Regions from separate parts of the Gilliamella sp. CG25 genome, predicted to be linked through region 2. Evidence: riboswitches for the same ligand, from Rfam matches in the RefSeq annotation. Region 2 holds a riboswitch; the other holds the start of a gene.
What was found. Region 2 has a riboswitch for thiamine pyrophosphate ahead of thiM (hydroxyethylthiazole kinase). Riboswitches for the same ligand answer to the same signal wherever they lie in the genome.
Positions count from the first base shown of each region.

Region 1 (10,535 bases), on a different contig from region 2:
TGCCTAAGATAAGAGGTTATTATGAGCCAGTTAAATATTGTTGCTACGCTAAAAATCAAGTCAGAAAATCATGCCGCTTTTCAAACGCTTTTTAAAAAACTTGTTGAAGCAAGCCGTAAAGAAGCGGGATGTATTCGTTATGAACTTAATCAAAGCATCGATGATCCCGATGTTTATGTCGTCATTGAAACATGGGCTTCGAAACAAGCAATTGATTTGCACAATCATACACCACATTTTATTGAATTCGCCGCATTTGCTAAAGAGCATTGCGAAAAACTCGAAATTTGTATTGTGAAACCTGTGTTATAAGATTAAACCGAACAAGCGATTAACCAAATTGTGTGAGAAAGAAAATTGGTCAAGAAATATTATATTAATAACGCGGATGCGATAAAGTTTGGAGTAGTTTAATCAGGTCAATCGGTTGCCAAAACTTTTGTTGACAACCGATTTAATAAAGTGATGAATGGCGTTATAACATCAGGCATCTATTCTGTTGAAATTACATTTTTTCAACGGTTTTTATGCCTAACATATCTAATCCTACTTTCAGTGTTTTAGCTGTCAAAGAAGCCAGTTTTAAGCGACTTAATTTTAGGTTTTCATTTTCAGCTGTTAAAATAGGGCAGTTTTCGTAAAAACTTGAAAAAAGCGTTGCAATGTCATAAAGATAAGCACAAAGCACGTGAGGCGTTCCTTCATTTGCTAACACTGAAATAGTTTCATCAAATTGAATTAGTCGAGTGGCTAATGCGCGTTCTTTTTCTGTTTCTAAAATAATACTTCCCGATAAGTCATCTTCTGAAATATTGGATTTTCTAAATACCGATAACACACGAGTATAAGCATATTGTAAGTAGGGTGCCGTATTACCTTCAAAAGAGAGCATATTGTCCCAATCAAAAACATAATCAGTGGTACGATTTTTAGAAAGATCAGCGTATTTAACCGCACCAATTGCAACGGCATCGACGACTTGTGCTAACTCTTGTTCAGTGAGTTCTGGATTTTTACTTTGAATTAAGACTTTTGCCCGTTCGGTCGCTTCATCTAAAAGATCATTTAATTTAACCGTATCACCTGATCGTGTTTTAAACGGTTTACCGTCTTTTCCTAACATCATACCAAACATATGGTGTTCGAGTTTTAAAGAATCAGGCACATATTTGGCTTTATGTACAATTGTCCAAACTTGTTCTAAATGCTGATGCTGACGTGAGTCGGTATAATAAAGTATGCGATCGGCATGTAGTGTTTCATAACGATATTTGGCACAGGCGATATCGGTTGTTGCATAAAGGTAACCGCCGTCGCGTTTTTGAATAATCACGCCCATTGGTTCGCCTTCTTTATTTTTGTATTCATCTAAAAATACAACGATTGCCCCTTCGCTTTCTACCGCTAATTTTTTATGTTTTAAATCTGCCACAATGCCGGGTAACATTTTGTTATAAATGCTTTCGCCCATGGTGTCTTCAACGGAAAGTGTGACATTTAAACGTTTGTAAGTCGCAATATTTTGCGTCATGGTAATATCGACCAATTTTCGCCACATTTCACGACAATATTCATCACCACCTTGCAGTTTTACGACATAATTACGTGCTTTTTCAGCAAAAACTTCATCTTCATCGTAATGTTTTTTGGCTGCTCGATAAAACGATTCCAGATCGGATAGTTGCATATCATTTGCATGTTCATTTTGCATTTTTTCCAGATAAGCAATGAGCATCCCAAATTGTGTTCCCCAGTCACCGACATGGTTAGCACGGATAACATTATGTCCAAGAAAAGTTAAAACTCGTACAGTGGCATCCCCGATGATTGTTGAACGTAAATGACCGACATGCATCTCTTTGGCAACATTCGGTGCTGAGTAGTCTACAACAATCGTTTGTGCTTTTGCAGGTAAGGTAATATTCAGTTTATCACTACTCAGTGCAACTTCATTTTGTTGAGCAATCCAACTATTTTTTAAAAAGATGTTAATAAAACCGGGGCCAGCAATTTCGACTTTTTCGGCAATGTCATCAATATCTAGATGTTGTAAAACCTTTTCTGCCAACGCTCTTGGTGGCATTCCTAGTTTTTTGGCGGTTGCCATGATGCCATTAGCTTGATAATCGCCAAATTGTACTTTAGCTGATTGTTTAATTAAGGCATCACAGTTATTATCCGCACCGGCCATTATCATTGCTTGCGAAACACGTTGAGTTAGTAATTGTTGAATATTCACACTAAACCTAATCAATTATCATAAATGCCCAATATAATACCGATAAAGTAAACACTTGTCACGGCTCAGATGATGTCGTTTACTTTAGTTTAACAGGGTTTTGATTTCCTGTTAGGGGATTTTTCAATCAAAAGCATGATTGAAAAAAATGACCGATGTTAATCGGTCAATTAGGTGATAAACATTGTCAAAATTTGACTAACATTTTAGTCGTTGAGTGTGTGCTTGATCTTTGTTCCCAATATATTTTCAATATAATTTTGTAGTCGTTGCTTTTCATGTTCATTATTTTCATACCAGTTACGTGAAGATAAGCGAAATATATGCGGAATGGTTCTAGATAATACCGATTGTCGCCAAATGTTTCTATATCGTGCATTGGATAATAACGGGTGAATTGGCGCATCGCACTCAATGCCGATACAATAAAGTTTAGTGCTCGGATCTTCAATAGTAAAATCTAATGTAAATACGCCACTGCCTGAGTGGCGGCTATAGGATAAATTGAGCGAACGAATAAAAGTTTCTACATCGTCAAGCAGTCCGTCATCGTGTTGCGTTGGTATTGGCAAATCAGATTGCTTATGTGCATGTTCGATCAGGTTAAGTAATAATTCAGCAAAAGTAAAATTACCTTCAGATAATGCTTTAGAATAAGCTAAATAGTATTGTAGGTAATCACGAGGGGAGGTTGGAGCACGTTTATTGGCTAGCGCATCAGAAACATCTTCAATAGGCATTGAGGAGATCAAAATGACTTTTTGGCGAGCTCGAGTGATTGCTACATTTAAGCGCCTTTCGCCACCTTGTTGCCCTAGTATGCCAAAATTTCGCCTGAAAATACCTTGTTTATTACGACCAAATGTCGTTGAAAAGATGATAACATCACGTTCATCGCCCTGCACATTTTCAACATTTTTGATAAAAATTGATACATCTTCACCCTGATCGAATCGTTGATTTTCTTGTTCAAAAATGTCTGAAAATTTTTTATCTAAATTGGCTTTTTCATAAAAACATTTTTCAATCAGATCTGCCTGCTTTTTGTTAAAGGTTACAACGCCTATGGATGGACGATGAGTCGCATCTTTTTTCCAAATGTTATCGACCATTTCAACAACTTTTATTGCTTCACTATAATTGCGTTGATCTTCATATAGACCATTTACCCAAATATATTCAATTGGTTTGATTTGCTTAATGATATTAGCTGAATGTCTGACAGGTACGTTTAGTTGGCTATGGTAAAAAGCGGTATTGGAATAGTTAATCAGCTCACGATAAGCGGAACGGTAATGAATTTGTAAATAAGTTGTTGGCAACACAGTGCGAGAAAGTTGTAATAAATCCGGACAATCCATAATTTCTTTTAAATTCCAACGATTGAGTAAAGGATTTTCGTTAACTTCTTCTGATAGTGCTTGAATAGTATCATCATCAGCCTCTTCGTCTATGTCAGCGTCTGTTTGTACACCAAAAAATGTAGTGGGTGGCATCTGTTTATCATCACCACTGACTATGGCAATTTTGCCCCGATAAAGAGTAGGTATAGCGTATTCAATGGGCATTTGTGAGGCTTCGTCATAGATGACCAAATCAAATAATCCCGCTTTTAATGGCAATAAGCGACTTGCGGTGTCGGGATTCATTAACCAAATTGGTCTTAAGAACATTAATCCAAGCGGTATACCTTGCTCGATGAATTCACGTAATCGTTTGGCGCGTTGACCTGTTAGCCTTGTTATTCCTTCCCACCTTTTGGGATCAGCTATCTGATTACATTTTATATTATTAAGTAGTAACTGTTTATTCAATTGATGGAGCTGTTTATCTTTAGATTTTAGCTGTTCAATGGTTTGATTGATAACTTGCTGATCAATCTGTAATATCGGGTTTTCTTGTTCGATGTACAATTTCCAAATCGTTTTAGCTTCATAATCCAATAGTTGTCTGAATTGATATTGTTGATTTTCTGGGCTTAATAAGGCTAGTTCGGATTCAAAAGGTCTTAGTTTTGCCAATACTTCAAGTGCAGTTTCAGATAATTGAATCGCTTCTTTACGAAATGATTGATACGCTTTTAATGAAGGTAAAACATGGTAAATAGCGTCAATAGTTGAAGGTGTTGGTTGATTTTTAACAATCGCCTGTAAACAGTTTTGATACAGGTTTTCATTTAAAAATTGATTGAGCAAGGATAAATGTTGTTCTGAATCTTGTCGATACTGATAACGAACAAAGGCCGCTTCGTATTCATTAATTAAATCTTGAAAAGCGTCGCTACTTTTCAATAATGATTGCTCCACATACTGACTATAAGGTGCTTGGTGAATTTTATCAGCCCATGCTTTGACTTCTTCAAGTTCCGATAATGTTTCCTCGATCAAGTATTGAGTGGTATCAAGATTAAGCGTTAAATTGTGTTGAGGTAATTGCAAATCAACAAAGATACTCAGTAACGTTTTGCGAATTGGCCGATATTCAGACTCCAATAATAGCGACTCATAAAGCATTGGTATGCGGTTAATGTTTGCTTCCTCACCGTGCATAGCTAAAAAGTTAAAAAGTCCTTTTTTTGCTAAATAGCGTTGCAAACTCAGGCATTTGTACCAAGCATTAGGGGTTATGAGTTTTCTTGCTTTACTCAGTAAATCTTCTAGTATCTTTGGCTCTAAATAACAAAATTTTTGAGACAGGTGGCACCAAGCCTCTGAGTTTAAATAAGATAGCTGATTTTGCAAAAATTTTAACCCATTGATGAGTCTATCACCTTCTAAATTACCTGTTTGGATATTTTGAATTTTGAACAAAGGTAACCATTTTAATAGTCGCTCCCGAAGATTTTCCGTGATATTTAAAAAAGCTTCACTCTCTTTTTTGAGCCACTGTTGATGAGGGAGGGGATCATCAATATCAAATTGGATAGGTTGGTTATCAAGATTTGCTGTTCTAACGTGTTCAACTTGAATAAATTGAGTCAGTGATTGATTAAATAAATTTATCGTAATTGGATCATTTGAAAATTCTGTTAATTCTGATAATGGACTATGTTCAAATTTTGCCGGTAACCACAGTGAAAGTAAGGGTGAACACTGATCTTTAATCATTGATAGTTGTTTGACATCAAGATTCTGAAATATTTTGCCTAATTCCGGTACGGTTAATTTGGGTGGATTGTTGGCAATCGTGATTAAATCAGCGATTAACTCCCGATAACTTAAACCACAGTGGGTCTGTTGAGTATATAATGCCTCATCATATTGATCGAGCTGTGCTTCCAGTTTTGTTACTGTTTTTGCCAGTTTGATACGCGCTTTAATGTAGTCATCTGAAGGCAGGTTTTTGTCCAGCAAATCAAGCTGTTGACGAATACTATTGATCAATTTGGAGCGATCAGCATTAATATCGTTAATCATTATACTGCGCGTATCAAGGCCTTCGGCAGTTAAACGCTTATGAACAACTTCAAGGGCCGCTTTTTTTTGACAAACAATCAGTACCGTTTTATGGCGTCCAATTGCGTCGCCAACCATATTAACAATGGTTTGACTTTTTCCGGTTCCTGGTGGGCCTTCAATTAACAAACCGGGGGCTAACCGTGCTTGTAAAACAGCGTTTTCTTGGCTTGGGTCACTGGCAACCGAAAAAAAACAATTTTGTACGTCTGGTTTTTCAATTTGCTCATCGATTTGAGAATGGGATTTCAGTTTTAGTGCGGTTTCAAGTGCTGTGTTGTCGTAGTCGAGTTTTTTTAATTGACTAAGTTCTTCACCAATTGATTGTCCTATAAAGTTGGCATCAAATAACACAGCGGAACAAGCAAAGTAGATTTTACCTTTTTCTGGTTCAAAGGATGTTGGTAAATCATCGATTTGACTCGACAAAATTTGTCCTAACGACTTTAATTCATTCATAACCTCAAGGGTATTTAACGTTGAACGTAATAATAAGTCATCAAAAACATGTTTCCATTGATTAAAAAGTGTTTTGCCCAAAATCCCTTTAAGTGCGGGATTAATTCTTATTTCTTCTCGTTGACGATCAAAGGCGAGTGTAAGTCGTTTCATTGATGCCATATCGTCATTCATTTTTATGGGCCAAAGTAATAACGGTGCTATTCTGGGTAACCGATTGCCACTGGTTTCTTGATAAACTAAAAAAGGAAAGCCCATATAAAGACTGTCAATGCCCGTATCCCGTTGATAAATAGTGGTTGTCCGAAATAAGTTGCGTAATTTAATTTCAAGAAGTTCATTCGTTTCGAATACGGCTTTAATATCGATTTGTTGCTGACGAGGTTGTCGAGCAAGAATATGATCAAGTAGTTTATTTGACGGTAAAGATGCGGTTCCTAATAAGTTAAGATCAATACGTGGTGTAAAACGACCTAGGTTCATCCTAACTAACGGGCCTTGCAAGATACTCATTGATACTTTTTTATGAAAGAAATCGATAATTCGAGATGAGTATTTTTTTAACGGCGGTTTAATCCAATGTTCATTAGGAATGCTCAATAAAACCAAGAGCCGACAAAATGGTATACGTTTTTCAAAACGATACTGCTGTGTCCACTGATCGAGCTCTTCATGACCCAGTTCGGCAAATCCTTCTATTCGCTCATCCAATAGTTGATATAGTCTTAATCTAGGTTGCTTAAAATAATTTGCTAACTCTTCATCGCTTAATATATCAATATCATAATCATTGGCTAATTGTTTACATTCATTGATGACGTTATTTGCCGTTTTAAATTGATCTTCTTGTGCACTGAGTAAAATGATTAGATCATCTTCACTAATATTGTTACGTTCCATTAATGATAATAATCCAAGATTATTGGCATCAGGAAAGAAAGATGAGCGTTTAGTCCACATTGCCATTAATTGGTTTTTAGAACAGGCTAATTGAAGTGTTTTTAGTCGGTTTTCATCCAATTTGATTTGTAAATTTGATGCACGTAAGCGAACATTATTGGCTCGTATAGATAATCGCCATAACCCTAGTTTAGATTTATGCTCTTTAATAGGCATAGTTTCACTAATTAATTGAAATTTTTTTAATGGTTTTGTATGAATAGAATTTTTGAGTGAAACGGATAATAGGTCATAATGATATGTTTTATCATCGATCATTTGGTTACTTAGCATTTCATTATCGAATCGTTCAGTTTGGCAATGACCACAGTGACGCTCTAACTCCATTTTGTATTCCTTATATTCAACTCAATGTTGATGTTATTTTTATCATTTTTATTTATATTGAATTGTAGAATGACAATGATTATTTATAAAGACTAATTTTAATACAGTCGATAGAAAACACGCATTTTAGCCCGATTTGGGTTAGCAAATGGCATCTATTATTTTGTTAAATATACAATTCAAAAAAATCCCGAAAACTCTTATTGGTTTTTAATTTATCTATATTAAATCAACATCAATCTATTTTGAATTCATTATGACCTCTTAAGTAAACCGGCTTTGTGCGATGATCTTTTAAAAAACGAGCTACTCTAGTTATTCATCATTTATATTTTTACGGATTGCTTAACTGGATGCTGTCACAGGAATATGACGAATCTTAGGGTTATTAATGAGTAACCAATCGGGTAAATTACTTTCTTTTTCAACTAGCCAAATAATGGTATTTATAAATAATCGATCGTTTGAACCTTTAGGTTTTGGGTATTCAAGTTGTGAAAGTGCAAAAGAACGCGCAAAAAGTTGATGCTCACTAAAACTCATATTATGACGATTTTTAGACAAATGTGATTCATAATCAATTATCAACGCAACAGGCTGTTGATCATAGTTGACTAGTTGATCTAACGTGTTACTTAAATGATTTATTTTTGCGGAATCTTTTTTGGGAACAGCATTTAATCTTAGGCGTTTAAACAACGTATCGCTTTTAATTGCGGGTAAGTCTGGTGTTTGAATTTCTTCGAATCCAACATCTGAATTCCACAATAAGACGTGATTAAATTTTGCATTTTTTAATATTCGATAAATCGACAAGACTAATGTTTCGGATATGATGGTTTCAGTATCAATTTTCGATTGTTGTCGATCATGAATGTTTCCGGATAAAACGAATTGAGGTTTTGAATTTAGATAGCGATTTAAATCACGCATCCAGCGAGGGCTCTTGAAAGATTGAGACATAATTAATCCTTTAATAAAAATCAAATAACTGACTTTTTTATTATATACAAAGCAATTGAGTAACATCTACTATTTTTTTAATTAATAACTTATTTTTATTTGGATTTCTTGAATACTCAATCCGTTAAACAGTGATTAAACTTAGGTAATAATCATAATAAGAGACAATTAAAATCGCTTTAAAATTATCTAATTTTTGAGCATTAATTCGTTACCTTTTTACCTTAACAGTGATTAAACTTGCTTGTTATTATTCATGCTATCGCAATTACAACTGTTTACAATTAATGAGGTAAACACTAAACTATTTATCGTTCTCAACGGGGTGCCCAAATGGCTGAGAATGTTGGTTAACATAACCCGTCGAACCTGAACTGGATCATGCCAGCGGAGGGATTTGAGTTATTGTGTCTGCTCAAACCTTTTGTCTTTTATTTACTATTTTGGAGGCAAAATGTTTCGTAAGAATCTTCTTTTGTTTTTTGTTTTTTCAGCTTTTTTCTTGATTGATACCGCCAATGCTAAGCCAACTTTAACCGTTTATAGTTACAATTCTTTTATGTCTGAGTGGGGCCCAGGTGAGGCCATTAAGCAAGGTTTTGAAGCGGAGTGTGATTGTCAGTTGGATATCATTTCGTTAGGGGATGGTGTATCTATTTTAAATCGGATCCGGCTCGAAGGGAAAAAGACCAATGCCGATGTTATTTTAGGCTTAGACAATAACATTTTACAGCAAGCTAAGTTGGCCAATATTGTTATTCCTCATCAAATCATTAAACCTGATAATCTTAACACTGATTGGTGGGATAATGATTTTCTTCCTTATGATTATGGTTATTTTGCTTTTATTTATAACAAAGATAAAATCAAAAATCCTCCCCATAGTATGCAACAACTTGTTGATAATAAAGCCAATTGGCGAATTATTTATCAAGACCCAAGAACCAGTACGCCAGGACTAGGTCTACTGTTTTGGATCAAAAATATCTATGGCGATGATGCTGCCAATGTATGGAAAAAGATCGCTAAAAATACGGTAACCGTCACCAAAGGCTGGAGTGAATCTTATGGTATGTTTTTGAAAGGCGAAGCTGATTTTGTTTTAAGCTACAGTACATCGCCGATTGCTCATATTATGAAAAATGATCATCGCTATGAGGCAGCCATTTTTGATGAAGGACATTACCGTCAGGTTGAAGTAGCAGGTATAATCAAATACAGTCAGCAACCTGAGTTAGCACGTCAGTTTTTACAGTATTTACTCAGACCTGAAATACAACGTCAGATTGCTGAAAAGAATGTGATGTACCCGATTATTCAAACGACATTACCTGAGGCTTATCAGCAAATAAAGCCTGTCACTAAGGCGTTAGAATTTGGATCTGAGCAAGTTGAAAAAGGACAAAAAGCTTGGATTCGTGAGTGGCAATCAGCGATCAGTAAGTAATAATAGACATTAACATGTTGAATTTCAGAACGTTAATACCGGGTATTCTTGCCGCCAGTAGCATAATGGTTGTACTGGGTAGTGCATTATTATCCATTGGTTATTACGCAATAACTTCAGGTGAGATAAACAGTTATATTGACAGCTATTTATTACATATTTTGTGGATAACTGTTTATCAAGCCACACTATCAACATGTCTTTCTATTTTCTTTGCTATATTAATGGCAAAAGTTTTATCCATGGTTGAGTTTTGGGGTAAAGGTCTATTGTTGCGAATAATGCCGGTGACGTTTATTTTACCTGCACTAGTTGTTGTGACAGGGCTTTTATCCGTTTATGGGCAGCAGGGATTACTGTCAATCTTTGTTGGATATATCGGCTTGCCATTTTCATGGTCAATTTATGGATTACAAGGAATTTTATTAGCACACGTATTTTTGAATTTTCCTTATGCTTGTTGTCTATTTTACCGTACGCTGATGAGTGTGCCTGTTGAACAGAAACAGCTAGCCGCTCAATTGAATTTTTCTGGTTACACTTTTTTTCGATTGGTTGAATGGCCACATCTTCGTCGGCAAATATTGCCTATGGCTTCGCTGATTTTTATGCTCTGTTTTTCAAGTTTTGCGATTGTATTGGCTTTAGGCGGTGGCCCCAAATATACCACCATTGAAGTAGCAAT
Region 1 covers NZ_JBIDFJ010000007.1:16,292-26,826, reverse strand. Annotated here, with positions in the region: gene ACGH6P_RS06820 (putative quinol monooxygenase) at 22-312, shown strand; gene argS (arginine--tRNA ligase) at 506-2,239, opposite strand; gene ACGH6P_RS06810 (AAA domain-containing protein) at 2,446-7,440, opposite strand; gene ACGH6P_RS06805 (hypothetical protein) at 7,786-8,403, opposite strand; TPP riboswitch at 8,715-8,817, shown strand; gene thiB (thiamine ABC transporter substrate binding subunit) at 8,858-9,850, shown strand; gene thiP (thiamine/thiamine pyrophosphate ABC transporter permease) at 9,865-10,535, shown strand, end outside.
Region 1: another riboswitch for thiamine pyrophosphate. It lies ahead of thiB (thiamine ABC transporter substrate binding subunit); the one in region 2 lies ahead of thiM (hydroxyethylthiazole kinase).

Region 2 (10,535 bases):
AATTTATAAGAAACATGATTGACGTAAAAATTAACTCGCTTTCTTTTTGAATATTTCTCTGTTACTTGCTACACTGTTAGCTATCTAATATATATTATTATTTTCAATTTTACTTATTGAAGATCATAAATGGCACAAATACCTTCTAAAAACTCCATAGGTTAATTGAAATGGATAAATTATTAAAATATGGTCGTGAACTTCTTGAATTGGAAATTCATGAAGCTCAAAAGTTACCTAATCGGCTAGGTGAAGACTTTATTACAGCTTGCCAGCTTATTTTAACTGCAAAAGGAAAAATTGTCGTATCGGGTATTGGAAAATCGGGACATATCGGAAAAAAAATTTCTGCTTCTTTAGCCAGTACTGGTAGCCCTTCTTTTTTTATGCATCCCTCCGAAGCGCTACATGGCGATTTAGGAATGGTAAGCGAAAATGATGTAGCAATACTAATTTCTTATTCGGGTCGAGCAAAAGAGTTTAATTTTATACTCCCTATACTTGCTTCGATGAAAGTACCGGTGATTGCCATAACTGGCGGTTTAGACTCACCCTTAGCTAAAGCGGCTCAAGCCGTAATTGATATATCGATCGAAAAAGAAGCGTGTCCTATGGGGCTAGCACCTACTTCGAGTTCGACAAATACATTATTAATGGGTGATGCGCTGGTCATAGCCGTCATGCGAGCCCGAGGTTTTAATGAAGAAGATTTTGCTCGTTCACATCCGGCAGGCAGTTTGGGTGCGAAATTACTTAATCAAGTAAAAGATGTCATGAGAACGGGAGATTTAATTCCAAAAGTTCCCCATACTGCAACAGTACTTGAAGCTATGCTTGAACTCAGCCGTACAGGTGTGGGATTAGTTGCAATATGTCAGGATAATAATAAAATTATTGGCGTATTTACTGACGGGGATTTGCGTCGATTATTATTAAAAAATGGCACATTACAAGACAGTATTGAAGCTGTGATGACAAGTCCTGGTTATAGAATACCCGCAAGTTGGAAAGCAACAGAAGCTTTAAAATCATTTAATTATCACAATATTACTGCTGCACCAGTTGTGAATAACGAAGGTGAATTAGTCGGTGCATTAAATATTCACGATTTGCATCAAGCAGGAATTAGCTAAAACTATTAATAAATACCTATTGCAAAAAGGGGCTTTCTATTGAGATAATTACCAACCTAAATTTTTGTCGTTAGACGGAGATACAAGAAAAGTTACACAATTAACTGCTTGTGAAAAGAAAGATCACGGTCAGTTAATATTGTGTTGTAAATTTTAACCAAAATTAATAGATGATGAAACTACAATGGCAGAAAAGCGAAATATTTTTCTAATTGGCCCAATGGGGGCAGGAAAAAGCACAATAGGTCGACAAATTGCACAACAGTTAGGCATGGAGTTTTTTGACTCTGATCAAGAGATCGAAAAACGAACCGGTGCCGATATTGCTTGGATTTTTGACTTAGAGGGTGAAGACGGATTCCGCGCCAGAGAAGAAAAAGTCATTAATGAATTGACTGAAAAACAAGGTGTAGTACTCGCGACAGGCGGTGGATCGGTTCTATCAAAAGAGACACGTAATCGTTTATCTGCTCGTGGGATAGTGGTCTATCTTGAAACAACCATTGAAAAACAGATGGCAAGAACTCAAAAAGACAAACGGCGTCCATTATTACAAGGAGGAAATACCCCTCGAGAACTCTATGAAGAGCTTGCTGATGAACGTGAACCACTTTATCAAGAAATTGCTGATATCACTATTAAGACAGATGAACAAAGTGCTAAAGGTGTAGCTGGTTATATCATCGATAAAATAGAGCAAATTTAAGCTACTTATTATCAAGATAATGACTGATACTGAAATAGTAATAGTGTAGATGTCAAGTTAAGGAGTAAATATGCGTGTAGATAAAGATGACCGTTATATATCAGAAAAAGCGAATAAAGACTCTACAACTTCATTCAAATTACCAAGTTTTCTTAATTATTTTTCCAAGAAAAAATTAATTATTCTTGGTTCTGCTATGGTAATCTTTTTCTTAACGCTAAGTTTTGTGATATTAAGTTCTTCAACAGAAAATGAACCAACATCATTGACGTCGCCTGACGTCAATGGTTATTCATCAACACATATTGAAAACAGCAACAACTCTCAATCTTTAACTGATGAGTTAAACGCATCAAGTAACACACAAACTACCGATTCAAGTTTATTGCCCAACTCTACAACTGCTTCAAGATCGAATCAATCATTAGACAGTCAAGAGCCACTAACCAGTAATAGTAATATTGTGGATGAAACAAGGAAAGCTCGTAATCAATCAAATGATTCGACTATAAAAAAACCAACAACATCGTCCCTTTCTGAGAAAAATGGAGCGAATAGTCATAATACTATTTCAAGTCATAACGGAAACAGGAATAATAACAATACTATTTATATTAAAGATGATGAATACACTATTCAACTTAGTGCTTCATCATCTATTGAAAACTTAAAAAAATTTGTTGAAAAAAATAATATTACTCATTACCAAATTTACGAAACTAAACGTAATAACAGTAAATGGTTTATTTTGATTAAAGGTATATATAAATCATCAGATGAAGCCAAAAAGGCTATAAAATCTTTACCTAGTGCTTTACAAAAGGATAATCCATGGGTCAAATCTGGTGCATCTGTGAATAAAGAAAAAGCTGAAAAATAAAGGATATGGTTCATTTATCCTACCAAAGACAAAATAGGAGTATCCTTTGAAAAAACAACGAGCCTTTTTAAAATGGGCTGGAGGAAAATATGAGCTTGTGGACACCATTAGGCAGTATCTACCAGAAGGAGATCAACTGATTGAACCTTTTGTTGGTGCAGGTTCGGTCTTCTTAAATACCAATTATAAAAGCTACCTTTTAGCTGATATTAACCATGATTTAATTGAATTATTCAATTTATTGAAATCAAAACCAAATGAGTTTATTAATGATCTAAAAATATTTTTCCAACCTCAGAACAATAAGCCTGAGGCATTTTATCAACTACGAGACGTATTTAATTATAGTAAAGATCAGTATTTACGATCGTTATTATTTATTTACTTAAATCGTCATTGCTATAACGGTCTATGTCGTTATAACAACAGTGGACTTTTTAATGTGCCATTTGGTCGCTATAAAACAATCTATTTTCCTGAGAAAGAGCTAAACTTTTTTGCAAAAAAAGCACAAAATGCGGAATTTATCTGTGCCCCATACCAAGAGGTCATGAAAAAAGCAAAGAAAAATTCTGTAATATACTGTGATCCGCCCTATTTATCGCCAAATGATTCGGCTGGATTTACGGCATATTATTCAAATAATTTTGGCTATGAAGAACATAAAAAACTCTCTAAATTAGCCGAAAAAATGGCTTATAAAAACAATATTCCAGTGCTTGTATCCAATCATGATACTGATTATACAAGAACGTTATATAGTAAAGCTCGCCACCTTTATCGAGCTGAAATGCGACGCTCAATAAGCTGTGATGGTGAAGGTCGAAAAAAAATTGATGAAATATTAGCGCTATACAAATAATCCTAAAAACATTTGAGTATTGGCTTGTATGATTAGAGGTATGTTATGAAAGAGTTTATTATTGCACCGTCAATACTTTCAGCAAATTTTGCTTGTTTAGGTGAAGAAACCCAAAAAGTGATTGAAGCAGGGGCTGATGTAATTCATTTCGATGTCATGGACAATCACTTTGTGCCTAATTTGACAATGGGGTCAATGTTTTGCCAAGCACTACGTGACTACGGAATAAAAACCCCAATCGATGTCCATTTAATGGCATCCCCTGTCGAAGAACTTATTGTCTCTTTTGCAAAAGCTGGAGCTAGCAATATCTCTATTCATCCCGAAGCAACGATTCATCTTGACCGAACGTTGCAACTTGTCAAAGATCATGGTTGTACCGCTGGTTTAGTTTTTAATCCGGCTACTCCGTTAGATCATTTAGATTATGTAATGGATAAAATTGATATTGTGTTATTAATGGGAGTTAATCCTGGTTTTGGTGGGCAATCTTTTATCCCGTCAACATTAAAAAAATTACGACAAGTTAAACAACGTATTATTGAATCAGGTCAAAATATACGACTTGAAATAGATGGGGGCGTCAAAGTCGACAATATTGCAGAAATAGCCCAAGCAGGCGCTGATATGTTTGTTGCAGGGTCTGCCATATTTGGTCAGCCTGATTATAAATCAGTTATTGATGCCATGCGAAAAGCATTAGCAGGAGTAAACTATGCCTAAACTGGATGACATTCAAGCAATAGCATTTGATCTGGATGGCACACTCGTTGATAGTGTACCCGGACTTGCATTAGCAATTCAGCAAATGCTTGCCGACTTACAATTACCTACTGTTAGCAAAGATCAAGTTAAAAATTGGGTAGGTAATGGCATCGATGTTATGTTAGAACGTACCTTTAAAGCAATCGATATTACCCCAACAGCAGAATTGTTTAGTCAAGCTAAAAATTGCTTTAATCAGCATTATGATAAAGTTATCGATGCAGAAACAAAACTCTTTCCACATGTTAAAGAGACCTTAAAAGTGCTTTATGATAATCATTATCCATTAGCACTTGTTACCAATAAACCTGCACAATTTTTACCTGCTTTATTAGAATCATTAGGCATTAAAGAATATTTCAAACTGGTGCTAGGTGGTGGTGATATTATCAAGCTAAAACCTCATCCTGCCCCACTTTATCAGGTTATGGCAACGTTTGGGCTCTTTTGCGATCAATTACTATTTGTTGGTGACTCGAAAAATGATATTACCGCAGCAAAGAATGCTAACTGCCATACTGTTGCGTTAAGTTACGGTTACAACTATGGTGTATCCATAGCGACCAGCGACCCCGATTTTTTGTTTGACGATTTCAAAGATATATTAACCTTGTTACCACTGCCTAAAGCTGAGGCAAAAAAATAAGAATGAATAGATTAGGAATAAATTATGAGTAAACCGATTGTATTTAGTGGCGCTCAGCCATCAGGGGAATTAACACTTGGCAACTATTTGGGTGCCTTAAAAAATTGGGTCGCTTTACAACAAGAATACGATTGCGTTTATTGTATTGTAAATCAACATGCTATCACAGTACGCCAAGATCCACAGAAGCTACGCAAAGCAACGCTCGATACCATGGCGCTTTATTTAGCATGTGGCATTGATCCTCAAAAAAGCACTATATTTGTACAATCTCATGTACCTGCTCATGCTGAATTAGGGTGGGCATTAAACTGTTACACTTATTTTGGTGAACTCAGTCGCATGACCCAATTCAAGGACAAATCATCACGACATGCTGAAAACATTAATGCAGGGCTTTTTGATTATCCTGTATTAATGGCAGCTGACATTTTATTATATCAAGCTAATTTAGTACCGGTGGGTGACGATCAAAAACAACATCTCGAACTATCACGTGATATTGCAATGCGCTTTAATGCCCTGTATGGTGACATTTTTACTGTTCCTGAACCTTTTATCCCTAAAGTTGGTGCAAGAGTGATGTCTTTACAAGACCCAACGAAAAAAATGTCTAAATCTGATGAAAATCGAAACAATGTGATTGGCTTACTTGAAAATCCTAAAGACATCGAGAAAAAAATCAAACGAGCGATGACCGATTCTGATGAACCGCCTGTTGTACGTTATGATTTAAAAAATAAAGCTGGTGTATCAAATTTATTAGATATATTAACTGGCGTAACAGGAAAACCCGTTACCGAACTTGAAAAAGAGTTTGAAGGTAAAATGTATGGACATCTTAAAACGGAAGTGGCGACGCAAGTGATTGATATGATAAGTCACTTACAAGCACAATATCACCAATATCGTGATGATGAAGATTATCTCTTTTCAATCATGAAAGAAGGCGCTGAAAAAGCTCGAGCTAAAGCGGATATCACATTGAAAAAGGTCTATGACGCTATCGGTTTTGTATAGTCTAAAATCAAATAACATAATTATTATTAACACTAAACAGTATTATTTGGCTTAATATAGGCATTTATTATCATCATGACAATAAAAGATATAAAAGCCATTTAATTAAAATAGGTTAGTTATGAAGATTATCATTCTTGGAGCAGGACAAACAGGCAGTGCGCTTGCAGAATATCTTGTTACTGAAAAACAAAACGATGTCACTGTTGTCGATGAAGATCATGATAAATTGCAATCTTTGCAAGAACGCTTTGATTTACAAGTTATTTGTGGAAAATCATCTTATCCACAAGTATTAGAGAGTGCTGGCGCGGAATCGGCTGATATGCTTGTTGCCGTTACCAACTCTGATGAAATCAACATGATGGCATGTCAAATAGGGCATGTCATGTTTAATATTCCGCAAAAAGTGGCGCGTATCCGCGCACCGGAATACAATGATGAAAGATATCCTTTTTTCAATAAAGAGTGTATCAATATCGACCATATCATTGCACCAGAAAACCTTATTACCAACCACATCAGTCATTTAGTTCAATATCCAGGCGCATTACAATTTGCCTCATTCAACGATACCCGTGTATGTCTAGTCGCTGTTATGGCATATTATGGTGGCGCGCTAGTTGGCAGTGAGCTATCAGAGCTTAAAGAACATCTTCCGCATGTTGAAGCCAGAGTCGTTGCTATCTACCGTAAAAATCGCTTTATTCGTCCACTGGGTTCTACCTTAATTGAAGCTGGTGATATGGTGTATTTTATTACTCCGCCAACCAATATCAAAGCCGTGACCAGTGAGCTACAACGTTTAGAAAAACCTTATAAACGAATTATCATTAGTGGCGGTGGCGGCATTGCGCTGGCACTGGCTAAGCGTTTAGAAAATGATTATCAAGTAAAACTAATTGAACGCAATGCCGAACGAGCAGAACTCATTGCTGAACAGTTACTTAATACCACGGTATTACATGGCGAATCATCAGACCAAGAATTGCTATCCCAAGAACAGATTGAACTGACAGATCTTTTTATTGCGGTAACCGGCGATGATGAATCCAATATTATGTCATCGATGCTAGCGAAAAGAATGGGCGCAAAAAAAGTCATCGTTTTAATCCAAAAACAAGCTTACCTAGAACTCATTAATGATAGTGTGATTGATATTGCTATTTCACCTCAACACGCCACTATTTCTGAACTTTTAAGTCATGTCAGACAAACAGGCATCGTCAAAGTTGTATCACTACGACAAGGCGAATCTGAAATTGTGGAAATCGTTGCGCATGGTGATAAAGAAAATTCAAAACTGGTCGGAAAAAACATCAATGGATTAAAGCTACCGTCTGGGGCAACAATCGGCGCAGTTGTACGTGATGAAGATGTTATTATTATCAACACGGATTTAACGATTGAAGAGAATGATCACCTAATTATTTTCTTGCCGGATAGAAGAGCGATTACCGATATCGAAAAATTGTTACAATAACATTTAAATCAAAATTTTCTATTATACAAACTTGTTAAAAGCCAATAGGCAGTTCATAATATAAGCATAATTTTGACTCGGGGTGTTTTTTATTCATTAAAAAACTGAGAGTTTACCCGTTGAACCTGATCTGGATAACACCAGCGTAGGGAAGTCTAGCCATTCAACTTTACAATAGGCAAATTCTTCCCGATAAATCAAATAAGGAATGAACATGTCAGTAACCACATCGCTTCAAATCACTCAAGTTACACCTTTTATTAATCTTGTCAAAACGCAACGACCATTAGTTCATTGTATAACAAATGATGTTGTACAAAATTTTACTGCTAATGTCCTACTTGCTATTGGTGCTTCACCAGCAATGATTATTGCTGAACAAGAAGTGGCTGAATTTGTTAAAATTGCTAATAGTTTACTGATTAACATCGGTACAATTAATCACAATACCGCCAAAAGTATGCTACTTGCAGCAAGCCAAGCTCAACAAAGCCAAACTCCATGGGTACTTGATCCTGTTGCCGTTGGTTCGGCACTTGCTTATCGTACCGAAATTGCGCATCAATTATTATCATTTAAACCCACCGTTATTCGTGGCAATGCTTCGGAAATCTTAGCGCTAAGCGGTCAATTTGCATCATCAAAAGGCCCGGACAGTCAAGACTCGACAAAATCCGCTTTACAATATGCAAAACAATTGGCACAAGACTACCAGACTATCATCGCCATGACTGGTGACATTGATTATATTACTGATGGTCATACGACTTACGCTATAGCAGGCGGTGATATTGCTTTAACCAAAATTACCGGAACAGGCTGTTCCTTATCTGCTATGGTTGCAGCGTTTATTGTAAATTCAACCGATCCACTTTTAGCCACAGCAGCCGCTTGCTTTATGATGAAAAAAGCTGGAGAAAAGGCAAATAAACAGCTTGGATTAGGCAGTTTTGCCGTATCGTTATTAGATCAATTATCACTATTTTATTCATCATACTAATAGGGACGTAGCATGCAGAAAAAGTTGGATCTTACTCTCTATTTAGTGCTCGATCCGACACTATGTGGAGAAATCAGTGGCATGGTCGACACAACCAAAATTGCCGTTGCCAACGGTGTAACCGCCGTACAATTACGATCAGAACAAGAATTGACAGGCAAAGATTGGTATAAAGCTGCTTTAGCCTTAAAAGAAGCACTCAGTCAGACATCGGTACCGCTATTGATTAATGATCATGTTGATATTGCTTTAGCTGTCGATGCAGATGGTGTGCATGTTGGTCAAAATGATTTGCCCGTTGATGTAGCTCGCCGATTGATCGGTAAAAATAAATGGTTAGGGCTATCTGTTTCGAATCAGCAACAACTTGAAACCGTGCCTTGGCAAAACGTCGATTATATTGGAATTGGTCCTATCTATCCTACCTCGACCAAGAAAGATGCATCCTCGGCACTTGGTATTGAGCAGTTAACTCAATTAGTCAAAACCAAACATTGCCCTGCTGTTGCCATTGGCGGTATCGACATAACAAAAGTAACAGAAGTGATGCAAACAGGAATTGAAGGCGTTGCAGTCGTATCGGCTATTTGTGGTCAATCCAATATTGAACAAGCAACCACTTTACTAATCAATAAAATACATCAAGCTAGATAGGAAGCAACATCATGACAATTACAGCCCTAACTATTGCTGGTTCAGATCCCAGTGGGGGAGCTGGCATCCAAGCCGATCTCAAAACGTTTTCGGCACTTGGTGCGTATGGCATGTCTGTCATTACCGCGTTAACCGCACAAAGTACCCAAGGTGTTGATGCGGTATTGGCAATTCCCACCGAATTTATCGAAGCAGAATTTAACACCTTATATCAAGATATCCACATTGATAGTGTGAAGATTGGTATGCTAATGAATAAAGAAATTGTCACAACTGTCTATCAGTTATTAAAAAATCATCCTATACCATCGATTGTACTTGATACTGTTATGATTGCTAAAGGAGGGCATGCTCTTTTAAAACCCGATGCCATCACCGCCATACGAGAGCAATTATTGCCACTGGCAACAATTATTACACCTAACTTACCCGAAGCCTCAGCGCTTTTAGATTGTGATGAAGCGAAAAATGAAGATGAGATGCTAAAACAAGGGCAAGATTTACTTAAACTAGGTTGTAAAGCGGTACTAATGAAGGGCGGGCACTTAGCCAGTCAAGAAAGTCCCGATTATTTAATCACCTCAGACCAAACAATCCGAATGACATCGCAAAGAATTCAAACAAAAAATACGCACGGTACAGGTTGTACCTTATCAGCTGCTATTGCGGCTTTATTACCTAAAAACAGCTTAGAACACGCGGTTAAACAGGCGAAAGAATATCTTCACGGAGCCATACGCCATGCTGATGATTTAAATATTGGTAAAGGGATTGGACCAACACATCACTTTTATCGTTGGTGGTGATTCAAAAACACAATTGACGCATATTTGCGAACACTCTCTTCAAATTTTTCAAAATATGAGTGATTAAAAGAGGATATAAAGTAGGTTTTGGACGTTTTAAACGTGTTAATGAAAACAGATAAATAAAAAAACTAACGTCCAAATTTGTTTGCTTTAATATAGGTTAATTAATATGAAATACCTACAAATTCATACCCAGCTTCATTGATAGCCGCTATAGCGGCTTCTTGTGAAATGGTCCCGCCTTCGATATCAACTTCATGTTTAGCCAAATCAATGGTTACTTTCGCTTTTGGATCAATATCGTTAATCGCTTTAGTAATCGTATTAACACAGTGCTGACAACTCATATTATCGACAATTAATTTCATAGTTGACCTCTCTTTTCAATTAAATCTTATCAGAATTCGGATCGCCTAAATTAGCGTAGGCTTTATAATTGTGTTCGATCCATTGACCCGCATTATTACTCGTTTGAAAATAATCAAACCCAGTAGTTTTCATCATACTTTGTGGGAAACAAAAAAGATTGCGTACAGTAAAAAAATGAAGCTAAATTTTTTGAAACGTCCACAATATT
Region 2 covers NZ_JBIDFJ010000001.1:248,046-258,580, reverse strand. Annotated here, with positions in the region: gene gutQ (arabinose-5-phosphate isomerase GutQ) at 171-1,133, shown strand; gene aroK (shikimate kinase AroK) at 1,318-1,839, shown strand; gene ACGH6P_RS01165 (SPOR domain-containing protein) at 1,910-2,719, shown strand; gene ACGH6P_RS01160 (Dam family site-specific DNA-(adenine-N6)-methyltransferase) at 2,766-3,581, shown strand; gene rpe (ribulose-phosphate 3-epimerase) at 3,627-4,304, shown strand; gene ACGH6P_RS01150 (phosphoglycolate phosphatase) at 4,297-4,992, shown strand; gene trpS (tryptophan--tRNA ligase) at 5,017-6,012, shown strand; gene trkA (Trk system potassium transporter TrkA) at 6,134-7,495, shown strand; TPP riboswitch at 7,564-7,664, shown strand; gene thiM (hydroxyethylthiazole kinase) at 7,710-8,495, shown strand; gene thiE (thiamine phosphate synthase) at 8,508-9,149, shown strand; gene thiD (bifunctional hydroxymethylpyrimidine kinase/phosphomethylpyrimidine kinase) at 9,158-9,955, shown strand; gene ACGH6P_RS01120 (heavy-metal-associated domain-containing protein) at 10,123-10,326, opposite strand.